DNA from 4 places in the Bacillus sp. LQ01 genome. Region 4 is predicted to be linked to each of the others. Evidence: riboswitches for the same ligand, from Rfam matches in the RefSeq annotation. Region 4 holds a riboswitch; each other region holds the start of a gene.
The links. Region 4 has a riboswitch for S-adenosylmethionine ahead of AC22L0_RS15450 (bifunctional homocysteine S-methyltransferase/methylenetetrahydrofolate reductase). Riboswitches for the same ligand answer to the same signal wherever they lie in the genome.
Positions count from the first base shown of each region.

Region 1: linked by a shared signal. The riboswitch ahead of AC22L0_RS03550 (YezD family protein) and the one ahead of AC22L0_RS15450 (bifunctional homocysteine S-methyltransferase/methylenetetrahydrofolate reductase) in region 4 are both predicted to bind S-adenosylmethionine.
Region 2: linked by a shared signal. The riboswitch ahead of AC22L0_RS20240 (hypothetical protein) and the one ahead of AC22L0_RS15450 (bifunctional homocysteine S-methyltransferase/methylenetetrahydrofolate reductase) in region 4 are both predicted to bind S-adenosylmethionine.
Region 3: linked by a shared signal. The riboswitch ahead of metK (methionine adenosyltransferase) and the one ahead of AC22L0_RS15450 (bifunctional homocysteine S-methyltransferase/methylenetetrahydrofolate reductase) in region 4 are both predicted to bind S-adenosylmethionine.

Region 1 covers NZ_JBYEZL010000001.1:651,550-656,261, reverse strand. Annotated here, with positions in the region: gene AC22L0_RS03570 (nitrite/sulfite reductase) at 1-229, opposite strand, end outside; gene cysC (adenylyl-sulfate kinase) at 241-834, opposite strand; gene sat (sulfate adenylyltransferase) at 847-1,983, opposite strand; gene AC22L0_RS03555 (phosphoadenylyl-sulfate reductase) at 2,023-2,727, opposite strand; gene AC22L0_RS03550 (YezD family protein) at 2,815-2,958, opposite strand; SAM riboswitch class I at 3,031-3,139, opposite strand; gene lysA (diaminopimelate decarboxylase) at 3,256-4,572, opposite strand.
Region 2 covers NZ_JBYEZL010000002.1:1,521,714-1,526,425, forward strand. Annotated here, with positions in the region: gene AC22L0_RS20220 (ABC transporter ATP-binding protein) at 1-1,120, shown strand, start outside; gene AC22L0_RS20225 (ECF transporter S component) at 1,093-1,794, shown strand; gene AC22L0_RS20230 (YwiC-like family protein) at 1,977-2,699, shown strand; gene AC22L0_RS20235 (hypothetical protein) at 2,730-2,921, opposite strand; SAM riboswitch class I at 3,026-3,124, shown strand; gene AC22L0_RS20240 (hypothetical protein) at 3,225-3,482, shown strand; gene AC22L0_RS20245 (SWIM zinc finger family protein) at 3,745-4,134, shown strand; gene AC22L0_RS20250 (NAD(P)H-dependent oxidoreductase) at 4,158-4,712, shown strand, end outside.
Region 3 covers NZ_JBYEZL010000002.1:98,450-103,161, forward strand. Annotated here, with positions in the region: gene pckA (phosphoenolpyruvate carboxykinase (ATP)) at 313-1,899, opposite strand; SAM riboswitch class I at 2,128-2,249, shown strand; gene metK (methionine adenosyltransferase) at 2,419-3,618, shown strand; gene AC22L0_RS12855 (GNAT family N-acetyltransferase) at 3,660-4,184, opposite strand; gene AC22L0_RS12860 (hypothetical protein) at 4,205-4,384, opposite strand; gene AC22L0_RS12865 (hypothetical protein) at 4,391-4,570, opposite strand.
Region 4 covers NZ_JBYEZL010000002.1:593,390-598,101, reverse strand. Annotated here, with positions in the region: gene metH (methionine synthase) at 1-1,456, opposite strand, end outside; gene AC22L0_RS15450 (bifunctional homocysteine S-methyltransferase/methylenetetrahydrofolate reductase) at 1,456-3,288, opposite strand; SAM riboswitch class I at 3,359-3,468, opposite strand; SAM riboswitch class I at 3,672-3,782, shown strand; gene metI (cystathionine gamma-synthase/O-acetylhomoserine thiolyase) at 3,877-4,712, shown strand, end outside.

The DNA.
Region 1 (4,712 bases), on a different contig from region 4:
TCCCTGACGGAATATTTACCCGCATCATAAAATAACCAGCTTCTTTCGGTCTTTGTAAATACAAGCCTGCCCATTTAAAGGCATCCCACTCTTCTTTCGGAATAGATTCGAAACCATTTTCCGCATAGTAAGGAATATCATTAAAAATTTCTAAGCCATCTTTTTCTAATTTATTTTTCTCGGTCTGATTTAATTTTTCATTGTTAGCCCATACTTTTTCATAACTCATTGTTTATCCCCCTATATAAAACTACGCTCTTGTAAGTACTTCACGATTTGTTCTGCACATTCTTCAATAGAATATTTGTGCGTTTCTACAATTAATTCCGCTTGCTCTGGCTCTTCATAAGGCGAATCAATACCTGTGAAATCCTTAATATCACCTTTTCTTGCCTTTTTATAAAGTCCTTTCGGATCACGTTTCTCACACTCTTCAATCGGACACTTCACAAAAATTTCAATAAATTCATCTGCCGCTAATAAATCTCTTACTTGTTTGCGGTCTACTCGAAATGGTGAAATAAATGCTGTAAGGACAACTGCTCCTTGATCTACAAATAACTTTGCCACTTCGCCAATACGTCTTATATTTTCCATGCGATCACTTTCAGAAAATCCTAAGTCTTTATTTAAACCGTGGCGAATGTTATCCCCATCCAGCACATAATTTCCAATATTCTTTTCAAACAGTTTACGAGCGACCGCATTCGCTACTGTAGATTTACCCGAAGCTGATAAACCAGTAAACCAAATTACAAAACTATGATGTCCATTCTTCACTCTTCTCTCATCTTTTGAAACCGAAGCTGTATGCCAAGTAATATTCGTATCCATCTCGTTCTCTCCCTATTCTGTTACTACTTCTTTTTTCAAGCCTTTAATTAGCACTTCCACTACTTCTTTACGACTAAATGTACTTGGCGGAATCTCACCGTTTCTTAATAATTCTCTTACTTTCGTACCCGATAAAATAACATGATCTTCTTTTCCGTGCGGACATGTTTTCGTTGAAGCCATCGCTTCACATTTGGTGCAGTAAAAACTATGTTCAAAGAATAGTGGTGTAATTCCTAACTCTTCTATCGTAAAATTTGTGAAGATTTCTTGCGCTTCATACGTTCCGTAATAATCTCCTACTCCAGCATGATCACGCCCTACTATAAAGTGGGTACATCCAAAATTCTTTCTTACTAACGCATGAAATATCGCTTCCCTTGGTCCTGCGTAACGCATGGCAGCAGGAAATACACTTAAAAAGACACGATTTTTCGGATAATATTTTTGAAGAAGTACTTCATAGCTTTCCATTCTTACATCAGCAGGAATATCATCCGATTTCGTTTCTCCGACGAGCGGATTTAAAAAGAGACCATCTACAATTTCAAGAGCAGATTTTTGAATATACTCATGGGCACGATGTACCGGGTTTCTCGTTTGAAATCCGACCACTGTTTTCCACCCACGTTTTTTAAATGCTTCCCTCGTTTCAATTGGGTCTAAATGATAAGAAGGAAATTGATTATTTTCAAAGCGTTTTGTTAGAATAATAGTTCCTCCAACGTAAACGTTTGGTCGTTCATATAATTTTTTCACTCCTGGATGAGCCTCATCCGTTGTTTTATATACAAGTAACGCTTCTTTTTCTTTATCTGGTACAAAAATATCTTCTATTTGAATGACACCGTATATATTTCCATTGTTGACAAGCTTTACTTCCTCTCCAACCTTCAGGCTTTCTGCGACTTTTTCTGTTACCGGTAATGTAATCGGTATACTCCACACACTACCATTTGCTAAACGAAGCGTTTCTACGACTGAATCATAATCTTCCTTCCCTAAAAAACCAGTAAGGGGGCTATATCCACCTGTCGCCAATAGTTCTAAATCACTTAACGCAATATTGTCTAATTTAATTTCTTTTTCAATTTGTGATACGTCATATGTCTCATCTATACGGTTTACTAATTCGTTTACTATGCTCATTTTTCTATATCCTCTCTTAGCTTTATTTCAAGATTCATCTTATTGGTAATGAAGACCACATTCGGTTTTCACTTTCCCAGCCCATCTACCATCTCTTGAATCGCCACCATCCCCTACAGGTAACGTACATTTCTCACACCCAATACTTGGATAGCCAACATCATGCAACGGGTTATACGGCAAGCTATGTTTGTATACATATCGCCAAACTTCTTTCCACGTCCAATGAATGAGTGGACAAACTTTAATAGATTGAAAACGATGATCTTGATTTATAAACTTTGTATGCTTACGTGTTTCTGATTGTTCCCTTCTTAAGCCCGATATCCACGCTTTTTCCGCTGCTAATGATTTTTCTAACGGTAAAATTTTTCTAATCTTACAACAAAGATTCGGATTACTTTCCCATAATTTCTCACCATGCAACTTCTCTTGTTCATCAAGCGTAAGTTCCGGTTGTTTTTCTATAATATTTAATGAAGGAAATCGCCTCCGCACTTTTTGAATTAATTCATATGTTTCTTGAAAATGAACATTTGTATCTAAAAATACAACTTTAGCAGATGGATTTACTTGGTTTATAAGGTGCAGCAATACCATACCTTCCACCCCAAAGCTACATGCGTAGACGATTTCATCTTTATATTCTTTATAAGCCCACTTTAATACTGATAGCGCGCCTTTTGTTTCATCTTCTTCCGAAAACGAAACAACATTTTCTTCCCACGTTTCATACGTCAACATGTTTTTTCCCCCTGTAAAAGCAAAAAGACGGTTTTAACCTAATGAAAATAGGTTAAAACCGCCTCTAGTTTTTCTAGTCAGCGCTTTTCACTTTAAACGTACCTTTTCACTTTTCTCTAACTGAATTACTTTTCCATCTTGCACAACAATTGTAATTGAACCATATTTCATATCAGCAAGCATCGCTTCAATCTTCTCGGATACTTCATCAAAATGTTCCCGTACACCCACGCGAACAGCCCCCCTTTTTATTCATAAAAAAAATCTTTCCCATTTCGAAAAGACTGTTCGGTAATATATTTTACCTTATCTTTCAAAATGGATTCCATTTTGCTGGATTTAGCACCTTGCTTTCTATAAGCAGGTTGCCGAGCTTCTTCGGGCCAGTTCCCTCCGCTTCTCTTGATAAGCTTTGTATTTGTATTTTATCATAATTCTGATTTTTTTCAATCCTAGTTTTCCGATATATTTTAATTATTTTATTTTTACAAAAAAGGAATTGCCCATCCGAACAACCCCTTTTTCTATTTAGACAAGCTCTTTAATACGTATGCGATCGTTCCCAATAATATTTTCATATGTTTCGCGTTCCACAACTACTTGCGATGTTCCGCCTTTTGCAAAGACAACGGCTGGTCTTCGAATCCGATTGTAATTATTCGCCATCGAGTACCCGTATGCTCCTGTACAGGAAACTGCTAGTAAATCAGAAGAAGCGACTTTTGGTAAATGAATATCCCAAATCAACATGTCTCCACTCTCACAGCATTTCCCGGCAATCGAAACGAGTTCCTCATTCTCATCATTCCCTCGATTCGCTAACATCGCTTCATAACGCGCGCTATATAAAGCAGGTCTTAAATTATCTGTCATTCCACCATCGACTGATACATATTTCCGAATACCAGGAATATCTTTCACAGATCCAACTGTATAAATTGTTGTCCCAGCATCACCTACAATGCTACGTCCTGGTTCAATCCATATTTCTGGCAATGGATATTCACATACAGTAAATTGTTCTCTCACTGCACTTGTTACAGCTCGCACATATGTCTCAAGAGTTAATGGTGTATCTGACTCTGTGTAGCGTATTCCAAATCCCCCGCCTACATTTAACACTTTTACTACATAGTTTGTTTGCTCTCTCACTTCTACTAAAAATTGGCGAAGAACTTCAATCGCTCGAACAAAACCAGCTGTTTCAAATATTTGCGATCCAATATGTGAATGGATCCCTAGCACATTATAATTGGATTTTTGTAAAGCAAATCTAATTGCCTGCATCGCTTGACCGTTTGAAACGCCAAATCCAAATTTCGAATCATCTTGGCCTGTCGTAATATATTCATGTGTGTGCGCCTCTACTCCAGGCGTTACACGAATTAATATGTTCACAAACTTTCCATGTTGCATCGCTAAATCGTGTAAAACTTCTAATTCAAAGAAATTATCTACGACAAAACAACCGATATTCGCCTGAAGAGCCATCACTATTTCTTCTTCTGTTTTATTATTTCCATGAAAATGAATACGTGATGCCGGAAATCCTGCTTGGAGCGCAGTATATAATTCTCCCCCAGAGACAACGTCTAATGACATATTCTCTTCACGAGCTACTCGGCACATCTCCATGCACAAGAACGCCTTGCTTGCATATGCTACTTGATAAGAGAAACCACTTTCTTTAAAAGCACGATGAAATGCTCGGCATTTTCCTCGGATAGACTCTTCATCGTATACATAAAGTGGTGTTCCGTATTGCTTTGCTAGCTGCGTCGTATCGCACCCTCCAATTTCTAAGTGTCCTTGCCCATTAATTCGGCTTGTGCCGTGTAAATACATTTAAATTCCTCCCTTATTTCCTCTAAAACTCATAACCCCAATCTTCTATTCATTGCAGCACGCTTTTAGATAGACAAAAAACGCGCGGAACAATGTTCACACGCGTTTCTTATTAGGAAAAATATATATTGAAAAAATAA
Region 2 (4,712 bases), 930 kb from region 4:
AGAGTTTTTAGGATTATTAAAACGGATTAATGAAGAACTTGGAATTACGATTATTTTAAGTGAACATCGTTTAGATGAAGTTATCCCGCTTGCAACACGCGTTGTTTGTATGGATAATGGCCGTATTATGTATGATGGTAGTCCTAAAATTGTTATTACGGATATGTGGGGAGTAGAAACATTCCGTCCATTTATTCCGCAAATTCCAAGGCTATTTTTAGAGTGGAATGTGAGAGATATTCCGTTTACAGTGCGAGAGGCGCAAATGAAAATGAATGATTTTGCAGCGATATCATATGTAAATGAGCCAATAGCACAAAGTGAAAAGCAAGAGGTAATTTTAAGCGCAGAGCATATTTCGTTCCAATATGAAAAAAATAGTCCGCTTATTTTACATGATTTATCAGTTTCGATTGAAAAAGGAAAATGGGTAGCGCTCGTTGGGAAGAACGGTACAGGTAAGTCTACACTGTTAACGATTTTAGCAGGATTACAAAAAGCGAGAAGAGGGAAAGTAAAGTGGAACGGAAAAGTGATACATAAAATTGATTCGAAAGAACGATTTAAAAGTATTGGGTATGTATCGCAGCATCCGTATTATCATTTTACATTTGATACAGTATGGGACGAGGTTTATGAACGTGCACGTGAATTATACGGAGAACAAGGAAAAGAAATAGCAGAAAATACGCTAAAACAGTTTTGGTTGTATTCGCTTAAAGAACGCCATCCGCACGATTGTAGCGGAGGAGAGCAACAATTACTTGCGTTATGTACGACGTTATTATCAAAGCCGACTTTATTATTACTGGATGAACCGACAAAGGGATTAGATCCATGGAAGAAAGAAAGAGTAGGAGAGCTATTTAGGAAGCTACAAAAAGAAGGTACAACAATTGTAATGGCAACGCATGATATTGAGTTTACAGCGAAATACGTTGATCAATGTATGATGCTATTTGATGGAACAGTCATTATGAATGATGCACCGAAAGAATTTTTTAGCGGCAACTTCTTTTATACAACATCTATTAACCGATTCATTCGAAAAGAATTGCCATATGCATTAACGTGGGAGGATGTGTACGAAGCTTGTCCAAACGATATGTTGCATTCATAATATGTATCTTTGCAGTAATAATCGGCACATTACTCTTTACGACACTTGTCATGGACGGTTATTACATGTTAAGTAGTTTGTTTATATTAGCGGTTATTATGTTACCTTTCTATATCCGTTTTGAAAGAAAGGCGTTTGTTTCACGTGAAATTGTTCTCGTTGCTGTATTAGCGGCAATTGCAGCAGTAAGCCGGGTGCCATTTTCTATTTTACCAAGTGTACAACCAACTTCTTTTGTCATTATCGTTTCTGCAATTGTATTTGGAAGTGAAACTGGTTTTATGATTGGTGCTACAGCAGCAATTGTATCTAATATTTTTTTAGGACAAGGTCCGTGGACACCGTGGCAAATGTTTTCGTGGGGCATGATTGGTTTTATAGCAGGTCTACTTCGTAATACATTTTTTATGAAAAAGCTATGGGGAAGACTTCTTTACGGAGTAATTGTTGGCTTTTTATTTGGCTGGATTATGAATTTCTGGGGCCTTCTCGGTTTTATACGAGAAGCAACGTGGGAAACTGTCATTTCGTATTATATCGCAAGTTTTTACTTTGATTTGAGCCATGCGATTTCGAATGTTATTTTCTTATTACTATTTAGTACTTCATGGATTACGATTCTTACAAGATTTAAAAAGAAATACGGTATATTAGATGAGCATAACGTGACATAGAAAAGCATACTCATATAAGGTAGGGTCGCGACTTACATATTCGTTTGCCTCTTTCATGCTTCTTACATATTGTAAGGAGCATTTTTTTGTCAAAAAATCGATTTAATATACATCCGTTATTATATAAAATTATTTGTATAATGGTAGGTGAGAACTTTTTTCAAAAGTGAGGTGTATAGTTAATGAAGTTAGTTATTCCGAAGCAACATGGTGCATGGGCTATGCTTGTTATTCCTTTTTTATTAAGTGTCATACTTGGGAAACCTACTATTTATCATATTCCATTGTTTTTAGCGTGGTTTTTTATCTATTTAGCCACGTATCCATTTCTTACGTACATAAAGCAAAGACGAAAAAAAGAGTTTTTACAAGCTGCCATTGTTTATTTCAGCATTGCGTTCCTATTTGGGATGATTTCTTTATTATATGAGTGGCGAATTCTTTTATTCGTAATAGTAATGATTCCATTATTTATAGTGAATATGTATTACGCTCGTCAAAAAAATGAAAGAGCACTATTAAATGATATTTGTGCGATTATTGTGTTTTGTATCGGTGGATTAATTAGTTATTACTTTTCAATGAAGCAAATCGATCATACAGCTATATTCATTGCACTTATTTCATTTTTATACTTTTTAGGTAGTACGTTCTATGTGAAAACGATGATTCGTGAAAAAAATAACCCGAAGTATCGTCTTATATCTTGGGGATATCATATCGTATTAACAATAATCATATTTGTGATTAATCCCTGGTGTTCTCTTATTTTTATACCAAGTGCCATTCGAGCAATTGTGTTGTATGGCAAAAAAATTTCTATTATAAAAGTAGGAATTTTAGAAATTGCTAATTCTGTATATTTTTTAATCATAACGGCAATAATTATGAAGTATGCCATTTGAAAAAACTTCCCATCAATTGATGGGAAGTTTTTAATCTTTTTCTAAAATGTGAACGGTGTACTCGCAACGTTGAATAGCTTGTTCAACAGCATAAAGTGATTGTTCAATACGAGCGCGATTAAAATCTTTTTCAACTGTTTCGAGCGCTTCTTCTAAACAATTTTTAGCTTCTTGTAATGATTGAAAAGAATCTTGTACATATCCGCGAGCATTTTGATGCATTTCATAATCCTCCTTGCTATGAACAGTAAGGAAGAAAATATAATTTGTTATATTTATTTGACAATTAAAGTGGAATTACGTATAGTAAGAATTAAGTGAATATTTTCTTATCCAGAGAGGTGGAGGGACTGGCCCGATGAAACCCAGCAACCGCGATGCAGGTGCTAATTCCAGCAGAACATATTTGTTCTGGGAGATAAGACGAAGATATATACGTAACTTCTTCTTATCGGAGAGGTTTTTTTATTGCAAAAAAACCGATTACGAAAATTTATATTAAGAAGAAAGGGGTTGCGCATTACTGTGACACTCGAAAAATACGTAAAACTGCGTAGTACAGTTTATGAATATATGATAGAGCAAGATAAGCCGATATCATTGTTAGATATTCAAGAACATATCGTTTCGCATCATGAAGGAAAATTCACGAAAAAGATGTTGCATCAATTTTATTTATCAAGATTATTAGACGAACTAAAACTGGATGGGAAAATTACATTAGCTGATGAATATCTCTATGCTGAAAAAGGGGTATTGTATAAGGCGAGAAAAGGGAGCTAAGCTCTCTTTTTTTCTTAAAATAACGGAGTATGTAGAGTAAAAGACTGCTAAAGCAGCCTGATACAGGGAATGGTGTTGAGTGTGTAGTGTCAAAAATTAAATGTGCCTGAAAGAGGCAATTCATATCGGCTGCAAATGAAAAGAGACACCTTCGCCGAATAGGTGTCAGTCGTTTTGTCATATAGACTTGCTATTTGACAGTTATTAGAATAACATACAGGATTTTTGAAGTCAAAAGGGAATTAAAGGAAGGGGTACAATTATGTACGCTTACTTATTAAAAGATATAACGAAATGGATCCCAAAGTACATTGTAGATAAGGGATATGAATATTATGAAGATGGACATGTAGAAGATGTTGAAATACATGATAAAAAAGTGTTTGCTTTCGTTACTGGAAATGCAGGAAATTATGAAGTAGTTATCGATCTCGAAGATTTTTCAGAAAGTAGCTGCGAATGTCCATATGAGAATCTTTGTAAGCATATGGCGGCAGTTGTTTATGATATGCAAGGTGCTGGTGAGAGTGCAGTTAAAGAGAAACTGAAAGATTTAGAAAAAGAAGAATTACTTATATTATTGAATCGATTATTGCAAAGTTCGAAAAACGTACAAATTGTAGAGAAGTTATTAAAGAAGGGGAAACTTTAACGTATAGAGGGAGTTGTTATGTAGTGAACGTACTAATTGTATACGCTCATCCTAATCCTTCAAGTTTTAACGCGGCGATTTTAAATCATGTGCAAAAAGGACTACCGGAAACAAATCATTCAGTTACGCTGCTTGATTTATACAAAGAACAATTTGATCCAGTCCTCGTATTTAATGAAGAGAAGAAAAGACGTGATTTAGTAAATGAAGAAGAAACAGCTCGGTACAGAACGTTAGTAGAAGAAGTAGATACACTTTTATTCATCTATCCAATATGGTGGTGGGGGATGCCAGCAATTTTAAAAGGATTTATCGATCGTATTTTCGTAGCTGGATTTGCTTATAAATATGAAGGGGCTCTGGCGAAAGGCTTATTGAAAGGTAAGAAGGCGTGGGTGATTAATACGCTAGATTCACCGTTATGGTACGTCGCACTATTATATCGATCAGCAAATTGGATTATGATGAAGAGAGGTGTTTTACGTTTTTGTGGCATTCGCGATATAAAACGTTCAGTGTTTCAATCTGTGAAAACGAGTAAAGTATCAAAGCGTGAAAAATGGTTATTACAAATAGAA
Region 3 (4,712 bases), 490 kb from region 4:
CAGCCACGGATAGAAGCGGTCGGGGCCTTTTTTGCTCCCATGTGGTGTGAAACCAGAGAGATGTAGCGAGTAGGGATATAATTTATATATTCGAAGCTGTAATTTTATAATCTAGGTCACAGATGAAGAGATTAGCGTTTCACTTTATATAAGATATAGAAAGAAGCTTACGTTTTCACGTAAGCTTCTTTTTTATGTAAGTGTGTGTAACCGTTAAGCCGCATTGGGTTTTGTCGGTGAGTACGCGAAACTTTACGGTTACACGACACTTATTCATATGAGTAAAGGGTTATTCCAACAGAAAGTTTTAATTTAAGCGATTGGACCGCCTAAGTTAATAATGTCTTCAGATACGCTGTCGAACTTTTTGAAGTTAGCTTTGAATTCATTTGCAAGTTCGATTGCTTTTGCTTTGTAAGCAGCTTTATCAGCCCAAGTTTGTTCAGGCATTAACACTTCGTCAGGTACACCTGGTACGTGAAGTGGAACTTCAAGACCGAAGATGTCATGTTTAGCTGTTTCAGTTTTCGCAAGTTCACCGTTTAATGCAGCTTGAATCATTGCACGAGTGTAACCTAAGTTCATACGTTTACCAACGCCGTATTCGCCACCAGTCCAGCCAGTGTTTACTAAGAATACTTTCGCATCGTGTTTCTCAATTTTTTCACCAAGCATTTCAGCATAGCGAGATGCATCAAGTGGTAAGAATGGTGAACCGAAGCAAGTTGAGAATGTTGCTTGCGGAGATGTAACACCGCGCTCTGTTCCTGCTAGTTTACTAGTGTAACCACTTAAGAAATGATACATAGCTTGTTCTTTTGATAACTTACTGATTGGAGGCAATACGCCAGATGCATCAGCAGTTAAGAAAATGATTGTATTTGGGTGTCCAGCAACACTTGGCAGTACGATATTGTCGATCGCATGCATAGGGTATGCAGCACGAGTATTTTCTGTTAAAGTAGTATCGTTATAGTCTGCGATACGCGTTTGGTCATTAATGATAACGTTTTCTAAAACAGATCCAAATGTGATTGCATCGAAAATTTGTGGTTCTTTCTCGTGAGAAAGGTTTACACATTTCGCGTAGCAACCGCCTTCAATATTGAATACACCGTTATCAGACCAACCGTGCTCATCATCACCAATTAATTTACGGTTTGGATCAGCAGATAATGTTGTTTTACCTGTTCCAGATAAACCGAAGAATAATGCTACATCGCCTTCTTCACCTACGTTTGCAGAACAGTGCATAGAAAGAATATCTTGTTCAGGTAATAAGAAGTTCATAATAGAGAAGATTGATTTTTTCATTTCTCCAGCGTATTCTGTACCACCAATTAATACGATGCGTTTTTCGAATGAAACCATAATGAATGCTTCAGAGTTTGTACCGTCAACAGCTGGATCAGCTTTGAAATTCGGTGCAGAAACAATTGTGAATTCTGATTCATGAGTCGTTAATTCTTCTTCAGTTGGACGAATGAATAATTGATGTACAAATAAATTGTGCCATGCATATTCGTTAATAACTTGAATTGGTAGGCGGTAATTGCGGTCAGCGCCTGCAAATCCTTTGAAGACGAATAACTCTTCTTTTTCTTTTAAGTATTCTAAAACTTTAGTATATAATTTATTAAAATGTTCTTCAGAAATCGGTTGGTTCACAGCTCCCCAAGCAATTTTGTCAGCAACCGATGCTTCTTTCACAATAAATTTATCTTTAGGAGAACGTCCTGTATATTTTCCTGTTGAAGCAGAAACGGCACCAGTAGAAGTTAATTTCCCTTCATTTCGCATTAATACTTTTTCCACTAATTGCGGAACACTTAGTTGAATCTGTGCATTGCTTCCGTTCAATAATTCGTGTAAACCAATTTGGACATTCACAGTACTCATATTTATATACCATCCTTTTCATTTAATGAAATATTTCTCGTAATCCCCAACAAGAGTATAACACAATTATATAAATAATGTATACTATTTATTTCTTTTTGTTTGTGTGAATGCATTATTTCCCTATTAATATTTCATTTCAGGCGTATTGAGAAAAACTTTCAGGAAAATGTGAATATTAATTGACAAATGAATATCATTTCTTTAGTATAGGTTGGGACGGATACTCTCTTATCCCGAGCTGGCGGAGGGACAGGCCCGATGAAGCCCAGCAACCTCACTTGTATTGATAAATGCAGGTGAATAGGTGCTAAAACCTGTGCGAGGCTACAGGTCTCGAACGATAAGAGCGAAGGGCAAAAAGCAGTATGCAAGTAGCAAATTAAACCTTTCCTCTATGTAAAGTAGGAAAGGTTTTTCTGTATGCTTGTGTGGGAGAATAAATGTATGTCGCAGTTTGTGGCAAATTAAGGATGAGTTCCGTACAATATATACAATTACTGTAGGGAGGTTTACCACATGACAAAAAAACGTCATCTGTTCACATCTGAGTCTGTAACTGAAGGACATCCAGATAAAATTTGTGACCAAATTTCTGATTCAATTTTAGATGCGATCTTATCAAAAGACGCAAATGCACGTGTAGCTTGTGAAACAACTGTAACAACTGGTTTAGTATTGGTAGCGGGGGAAATTACGACTTCTACTTACGTAGATATTCCGAAAATCGTTCGTGAAACAATTCAAGGCATTGGTTACACACGCGCAAAATACGGATTCGATGCAGAAACTTGTGCTGTTTTAACATCTATCGATGAGCAGTCTGCTGACATCGCTATGGGTGTTGACCAAGCGCTAGAAGCACGCGAAGGTCAAATGACTGACGCTGAGATTGAGGCAATTGGTGCAGGAGACCAAGGTTTAATGTTTGGTTTTGCATGTAATGAAACACAAGAATTAATGCCACTTCCAATCTCGCTTGCTCACAAATTAGCTCGCCGTTTAACTGAAGTACGTAAAGATGATACATTATCATACTTACGTCCAGATGGAAAAACGCAAGTTACAGTTGAGTATGATGAAAATGGTAAACCAGTACGTGTTGATACTATCGTAATTTCTACACAACATCACCCAGATGTTACATGGGAAGAAATCGATCGCGACTTAAAAGAGCACGTAATTAAAGCTGTAGTACCAGCAGAATTAATGGATGGAGAAACGAAATTCTTCATTAATCCAACTGGCCGCTTCGTAATTGGTGGACCACAAGGTGATGCTGGTTTAACAGGACGTAAAATCATCGTTGATACTTACGGTGGATACGCTCGCCACGGTGGCGGTGCATTCTCTGGTAAAGATGCAACGAAAGTTGACCGTTCTGCAGCATATGCAGCTCGTTATGTTGCGAAAAACATCGTAGCAGCTGGTCTTGCTGAAAAAGCAGAAGTACAACTTGCATACGCAATCGGTGTAGCACAACCAGTATCAATTTCAGTTGATACATTCGGCACTGGTAAAGTATCTGAAGACGTACTAGTAGAACTAGTTCGTAACAACTTCGATCTTCGCCCGGCTGGTATTATTAAAATGTTAGACTTACGTCGCCCAATTTACAAACAAACAGCAGCTTACGGCCACTTCGGACGTACTGATGTAGATCTATCATGGGAACGTACAGACAAAGCTGCAGCTTTAAAAGAGCAAGCTGGTCTATAATATATGAAAAAAAGCTTTGCGCGGTGAGCGCAAAGCTTTTTTTATTTATAATTACGTTGGAATAAAGCGAAGAGTTCAATGTCATGCCAAGTGCCGTTGCGGAATATAGCTTCTTTACAAGTTCCTTCATGTTGAAAACCAAGTGATTTATATAATTTAACTGCTCTATCGTTAAAGGAAAATACTCGTAAAGAAAGGCGATGTAAATTTAATTCTAAAAATGCATAATCCAATAATAGGGTTAAAGCTTCCTGCCCATAACCTTGCCCCCAGTAATCCTTTTTACCAATATCAATAATGCATTCAGCGTTTCGATTATACGAATCAATATGAATTAAAGAAGTAATACCAATTGGAAGATGCGTAGCTTTTTCTTCAATGATATAGCTCTTAGAGTTCGAAGAATGAATAAATTGCCGGCAAAGTTTTTCTGTGTCTTGAAAGGAATATTTATCAAGAGTGAGTGTAGTTGAACTCATAACGTCTATATCATTATGCCATTTATAATATGTTAGAATATCATCTTCGGAAAACTTTCGTAACTGGATACGGTTGGATTCAAACAATGTAAACACCCCTTTTGTATTTACTGGTTTTTGTTCATTATCTCAACACACGAACTACAATAAATTTGTCCTTCTAATTCAATATACTTTTTCATATTCGTCATGCCATTCGCCGGAAAGGGCATATGAATCCACGCTTTTTCATACGTTTGTATTTCTGTTTTACATGATTTACAAAAGATTGATTTCTTTTTGAACATATGTAATCAACCTTTCATTTGACGTGCTTTACTTGCGCAAAAGGCACTACTTAGTAAAAATAGTGTCGCGAATATAATGCTTACTAATGTAGCGTATGGAATTGCGCCTTTTAAGGAAAAGCCGACAGTGATTGAAGCGATGAATAAGAGGATAAATGTTGTTGTTAATTTTTTATAAAGTTCCATACTATGTAGACCTCCAATTTATTTTTTAGTACAAGTTTTAAAATTGAATTCTATTATGTAGAAAATATAAAGAGTAGCTAAAGATGTGTAGTCTAGGAGTATAAGAAAGTACACTTTCCTTTTTGTGGGTTAGTATACTTAT
Region 4 (4,712 bases):
GTATCCCATACTTCTTTGTAAGTAATTCATAGCTTCTTTTCGCAATTTCTATCTTTCGCTCCGCACTAACCGCCATACCGTCTTCATCAATTGTTCCTACAACTATAGCAGCACCATACTTCTGAAGAAGCGGTGTCACTTTTTTAAATCGTTCTTCTCCATCTTCTAAATTAATTGAATTAATAACAGCTTTTCCTTGAATATAAGTAAGAGCTCGCTCCATCACATTTTCATCTGTTGAATCAATCATAATCGGTACTTTTAAAACTTTCGTAACTTCTGCTAAGAAGTTTTCCATATCTTCTATTTCATCGCGATCAGGATCTGCCATACAAATATCAATAATATGAGCATTTTTCTTCACTTGCGCTCTTGCCACTTCAGCAGCCTCTTCAAATTTCCCTTCTGCTACTAATCGTTTAAATTTACGTGACCCAATAACATTCGTTCTTTCACCTACAAATAACGGTCTCATAGACTCATCATATTGCAGTGCTTCTAATCCACTAATTCCATGTCCTTCTCTCTCATGATGGTCACGAGGCTTAAGAGATGCTAGCGCGGATTTCATTGCTTTTATATGTTCTGGTGTCGTGCCACAACAACCACCAATAATATTAACCCACCCTTCTTCAGCAAATCGCTTCACCTTTTCAGCAAGAGAAGATGGAGATTCATGATAATGTCCATCTTCATCAGGAAGACCTGCATTTGGATAACAAGAAATGTAACACTCCGATAAATCAGATAGTGAACGAATATGGTCCCTCATAAACTCCGGACCAGTCGCACAGTTTAACCCAACAGATAATGGTTTCATATGTTCTACTGATAAATAAAAAGCTTCAATTGTTTGCCCAGCCAGAGTCGTTCCCATTGGCTCAATCGTACCTGAAATCATAATAGGAACCGTTTTTTTCAGTTCTTCAAAAGCAGCTTGAATTCCAATATAAGCTGCTTTCACGTTACGCATATCTTGACTCGTCTCAACGAGTAATACATCAACTTCTCCTTTTAATAATCCTCGTGCCTGCCTTGTATAAGCCTCAATCAATTCTTCAAAAGTCACACCACCAGTAACACTAATTGCTTTCGTTGTTGGTCCCATCGCTCCCGCAACATATACTTCATTCCCGCTTTCTTTAACAGCTTGCTTCGCCAAAAGTGCTGCCTTTTCATTTAGTTCTTCATCTAAATGAGACAGCTCATAATCACTTAGTACAATATTCGTTGCCCCAAATGTATTTGTTTCAATAATATCCGCTCCAGCTTCAATATAAGCTTTATGAATCTTTAAAATAACGTCTGGTCTTGTTTCCACTAAATATTCATTACAGCCCTCGTACTCTTCTCCTCCGAAATCTTCAGCAGTTAAATCCTCTTGCTGAATCATTGTCCCCATTGCACCATCTAATATTAAAATGCTATTTTTCAATTTTTCTTCTATACACTTCATCAATTAATACCTTCTTTCACTTCTTGCTTTTCTCTTACATATTTAACAAGATGTTCTGTAATTTCATACTTTAAAAATGGTGTAATAAGATAAATACCATTAAAATATTTCATCGCTGCGTCGACCAATTCTTGTGAAATGCGAATCCCTTCCTCAATTGCTGCCTCTTTCGTTTCATGTCCATCCATTCTCTCTCTTATTTCTTCAGGAAGAGTAATACCCGGCACCTCAAAATGAAGAAAATCTGCATTCCGCTTACTTACTAACGGCATAATTCCAATAAAAATAGGTTGTTCCAAATGCTTTGTCGCTTCATACACTTCTTCAATTAACTTGATATCGTAAATTGGCTGAGTTAAAAAATACTCCGCTCCAGCATCTATTTTTCGTTCCATTCGCTTAACTGCTGCTTTTAAGTGCCTCACGTGAGGATTAAATGCGCCGCCTACAGAAAACCTTGTCGCCGGTCCAATTGATTTCCCTAAAATTGAACGTCCATCGTTCATTTCTTTAATCATTTTAATAAGCTCAATAGAGGATAAATCATATACAGAAGTGGCACCGGGAAAATCACCAACGCGCGCTGGATCACCAGTTAAAGCTAACACTTCTTCCATCCCTAACGCCGATAAACCTAACAAATGAGATTGTAGTCCAATGACGTTATGATCTCTACACGTTAAATGCGTCAATACTGGGATATCATGCTTCGTTAATAACGCACCCATCGCCATATTAGAGACACGAGGCGATGCTAATGAATTATCTGCTAGAGTAATAGCATCTGCTCCCGCTCTTTTTAACGCTCTTGCTCCTTCAAAAAAACGCTGTGTATCTAACGTTTTCGGTGGATCTAATTCCACTACAACTGTCGTTTGTTTTTTTGCTTTCTCTGCTAGAGTGACGTGAGCCTTCGAACGTTCCTCATGCGTATGAACGACTTTTGGCCTTTGAATCGTTTCTTTTTCTATTACAGGGGTAATATTCGCAACAGCGCGCTTCATACTTTGAATATGTTCTGGAGTCGTACCACAACAGCCACCCAATAACCGAATACCTTGCTCAATAAATTTCGGTGTCATTGCTTCAAAATAAGCTGGACTTCCCTCATATACGTAACGTCCCTCTACATAATTCGGGAGACCTGCATTTGGGTATGCTGATAAATAGCCATTTTGCGGAATCGATATCATTTTGAAAGCTTCCGTCATATGAAGCGGCCCCAGTTGACAATTCAATCCAACAACATTTGCACCGTAATCTATAAACTGCTTTAATATTTCATTGACATCATTTCCATTTTGAGTCGTACCTGCTTCATGTAACGCTAATTGCGCAACAATCGGAATATTCGTTTGCTTACGCAACACTTTAACAGCATGAAGTAATTCAAATTCATCATAAAAAGTTTCTAATAGTAATCCATCAACCTGTTCTTCTAGTAAAGACCCCGCCTGTTCAAGTAACATAAACTCCCTTTCCATATCAGTCGTTGTAACAGCTCCGATATGTTTCATACCACCAATTGTTCCTAAAATTGCATTTTTATCTGTCACAGATGCTTTCGCCAATTTCACTGCCGCTCTATTAATTTTTGTAACTTGATTTTCTAAACCATACATACGTAATTTCGCCTCATTTGCTCCATACGTATTCGTTTGAATTACATCTGCTCCAGCAGCTACATATTGTTTATGAATGGATATAATTAGATCTGGATCAGATACGTTCAATTCTTCAAAGCTACTTTGCAAACCATGTGAATGCAATAACGTTCCAACCGCACCATCACCTATTACAATTCCTTTTGATAATAAATCTAGTAATTTCACGAATCTCCCTCATTTCTATCAATATAAAAACCCCCTCTTCACTTTGAAGAGGGGGACATAATTGTTCCTCCTCTTATTATGCAAAACATTCGTTTTGCAGGTATTAGCACCGTTTCAAACATTTCGTTTGAAGGTTGCCGGGTTTCACAGGGCCTTTCCCTCCACCGCTCTCAATAAGAGTTGTCTTTATTATTTTATTTATGTAGCTAAAAGGAAATGCGTTCCCCTTTTAACAATGTTTGTTAATTTTTTAATAAATTTAGCATGCACAAAATTAAAAGTCAATGACACTTGCGGAAAAATAAAAATTATTTAAAATAAAGTTGCAATTCAATTATCTTTTATTGTAAAGTTAAAAACATAATAAAAATTTCATACGAACATTCTTATCTAGAGAGGTAGAGGGACTGGCCCTGTGACGCCTCAGCAACCATTAACATTTTGTTAATAAGGTGCTAATTCCAGCAAATTGTGAAAGATTTGACAGATGAGAAGAAGACTCTATTCAAACCGAAAGCCTTCTTCTTAGAAGGCTTTTTTTATTTTATATTCACTTAATGTTTCAATTTAAAAAGGAGGAATTTTCACATGTCAACAATCGAAACAAAACTAGCACAAATCGGAAATCGTAGTGAAACTACAACTGGAACGGTTAATCCACCAGTTTATTTCTCAACCGCTTATCGCCACGAAGGAATTGGTAAATCTACTGGCTTTGACTATTCACGAACTGGCAATCCAACTCGCGGTCTTTTAGAACAGGCGATCGCAGACTTAGAATATGGCGAAAAAGGTTATGCCTGTAGTTCAGGGATGGCGGCTGTTCTCCTCGTCCTTTCTCTATTCCGCTCTGGAGACGAACTTATTGTATCTGAAGATTTATACGGGGGAACGTATCGATTATTTTCTGAGCATGAAAAAAAGTGGAATGTTCGATGTAGATACGTAAATACACAGTCTATTAAACAAATTGAGCAAGCTATCACAACTGAAACGAAGGCTATTTTCATAGAAACTCCAACTAATCCATTAATGCAAGTTACTGATATTGCTGCTGTCGCAACTGTAGCGAAAAGGCACGGACTACTTCTTATTGTAGACAACACATTCTACACACCTTATATACAGCAACCATTAACAGAAGGTGCTGACATTGTACTTCATAGCGCAACGAAATATTTAGGGGGACATAACGATGTACTAAGCGGGCTTGTCGTTGCAAAAGGAAAGGAACTTTGCGAGGAAATCGCTCATTATCATAATGCATCAGGTGCAGTTTTAAGCCCATTTGACTCATGGTTATTAATTCGCGGTATGAAAACGTTAGCGCTTCGCATGAGACAACATGAAGAAAATGCGAAAGCAGTTGTTGCGTATTTAAATGATGAAGACGGGGTGACAGATGTATTTTATCCAGGAAGAGG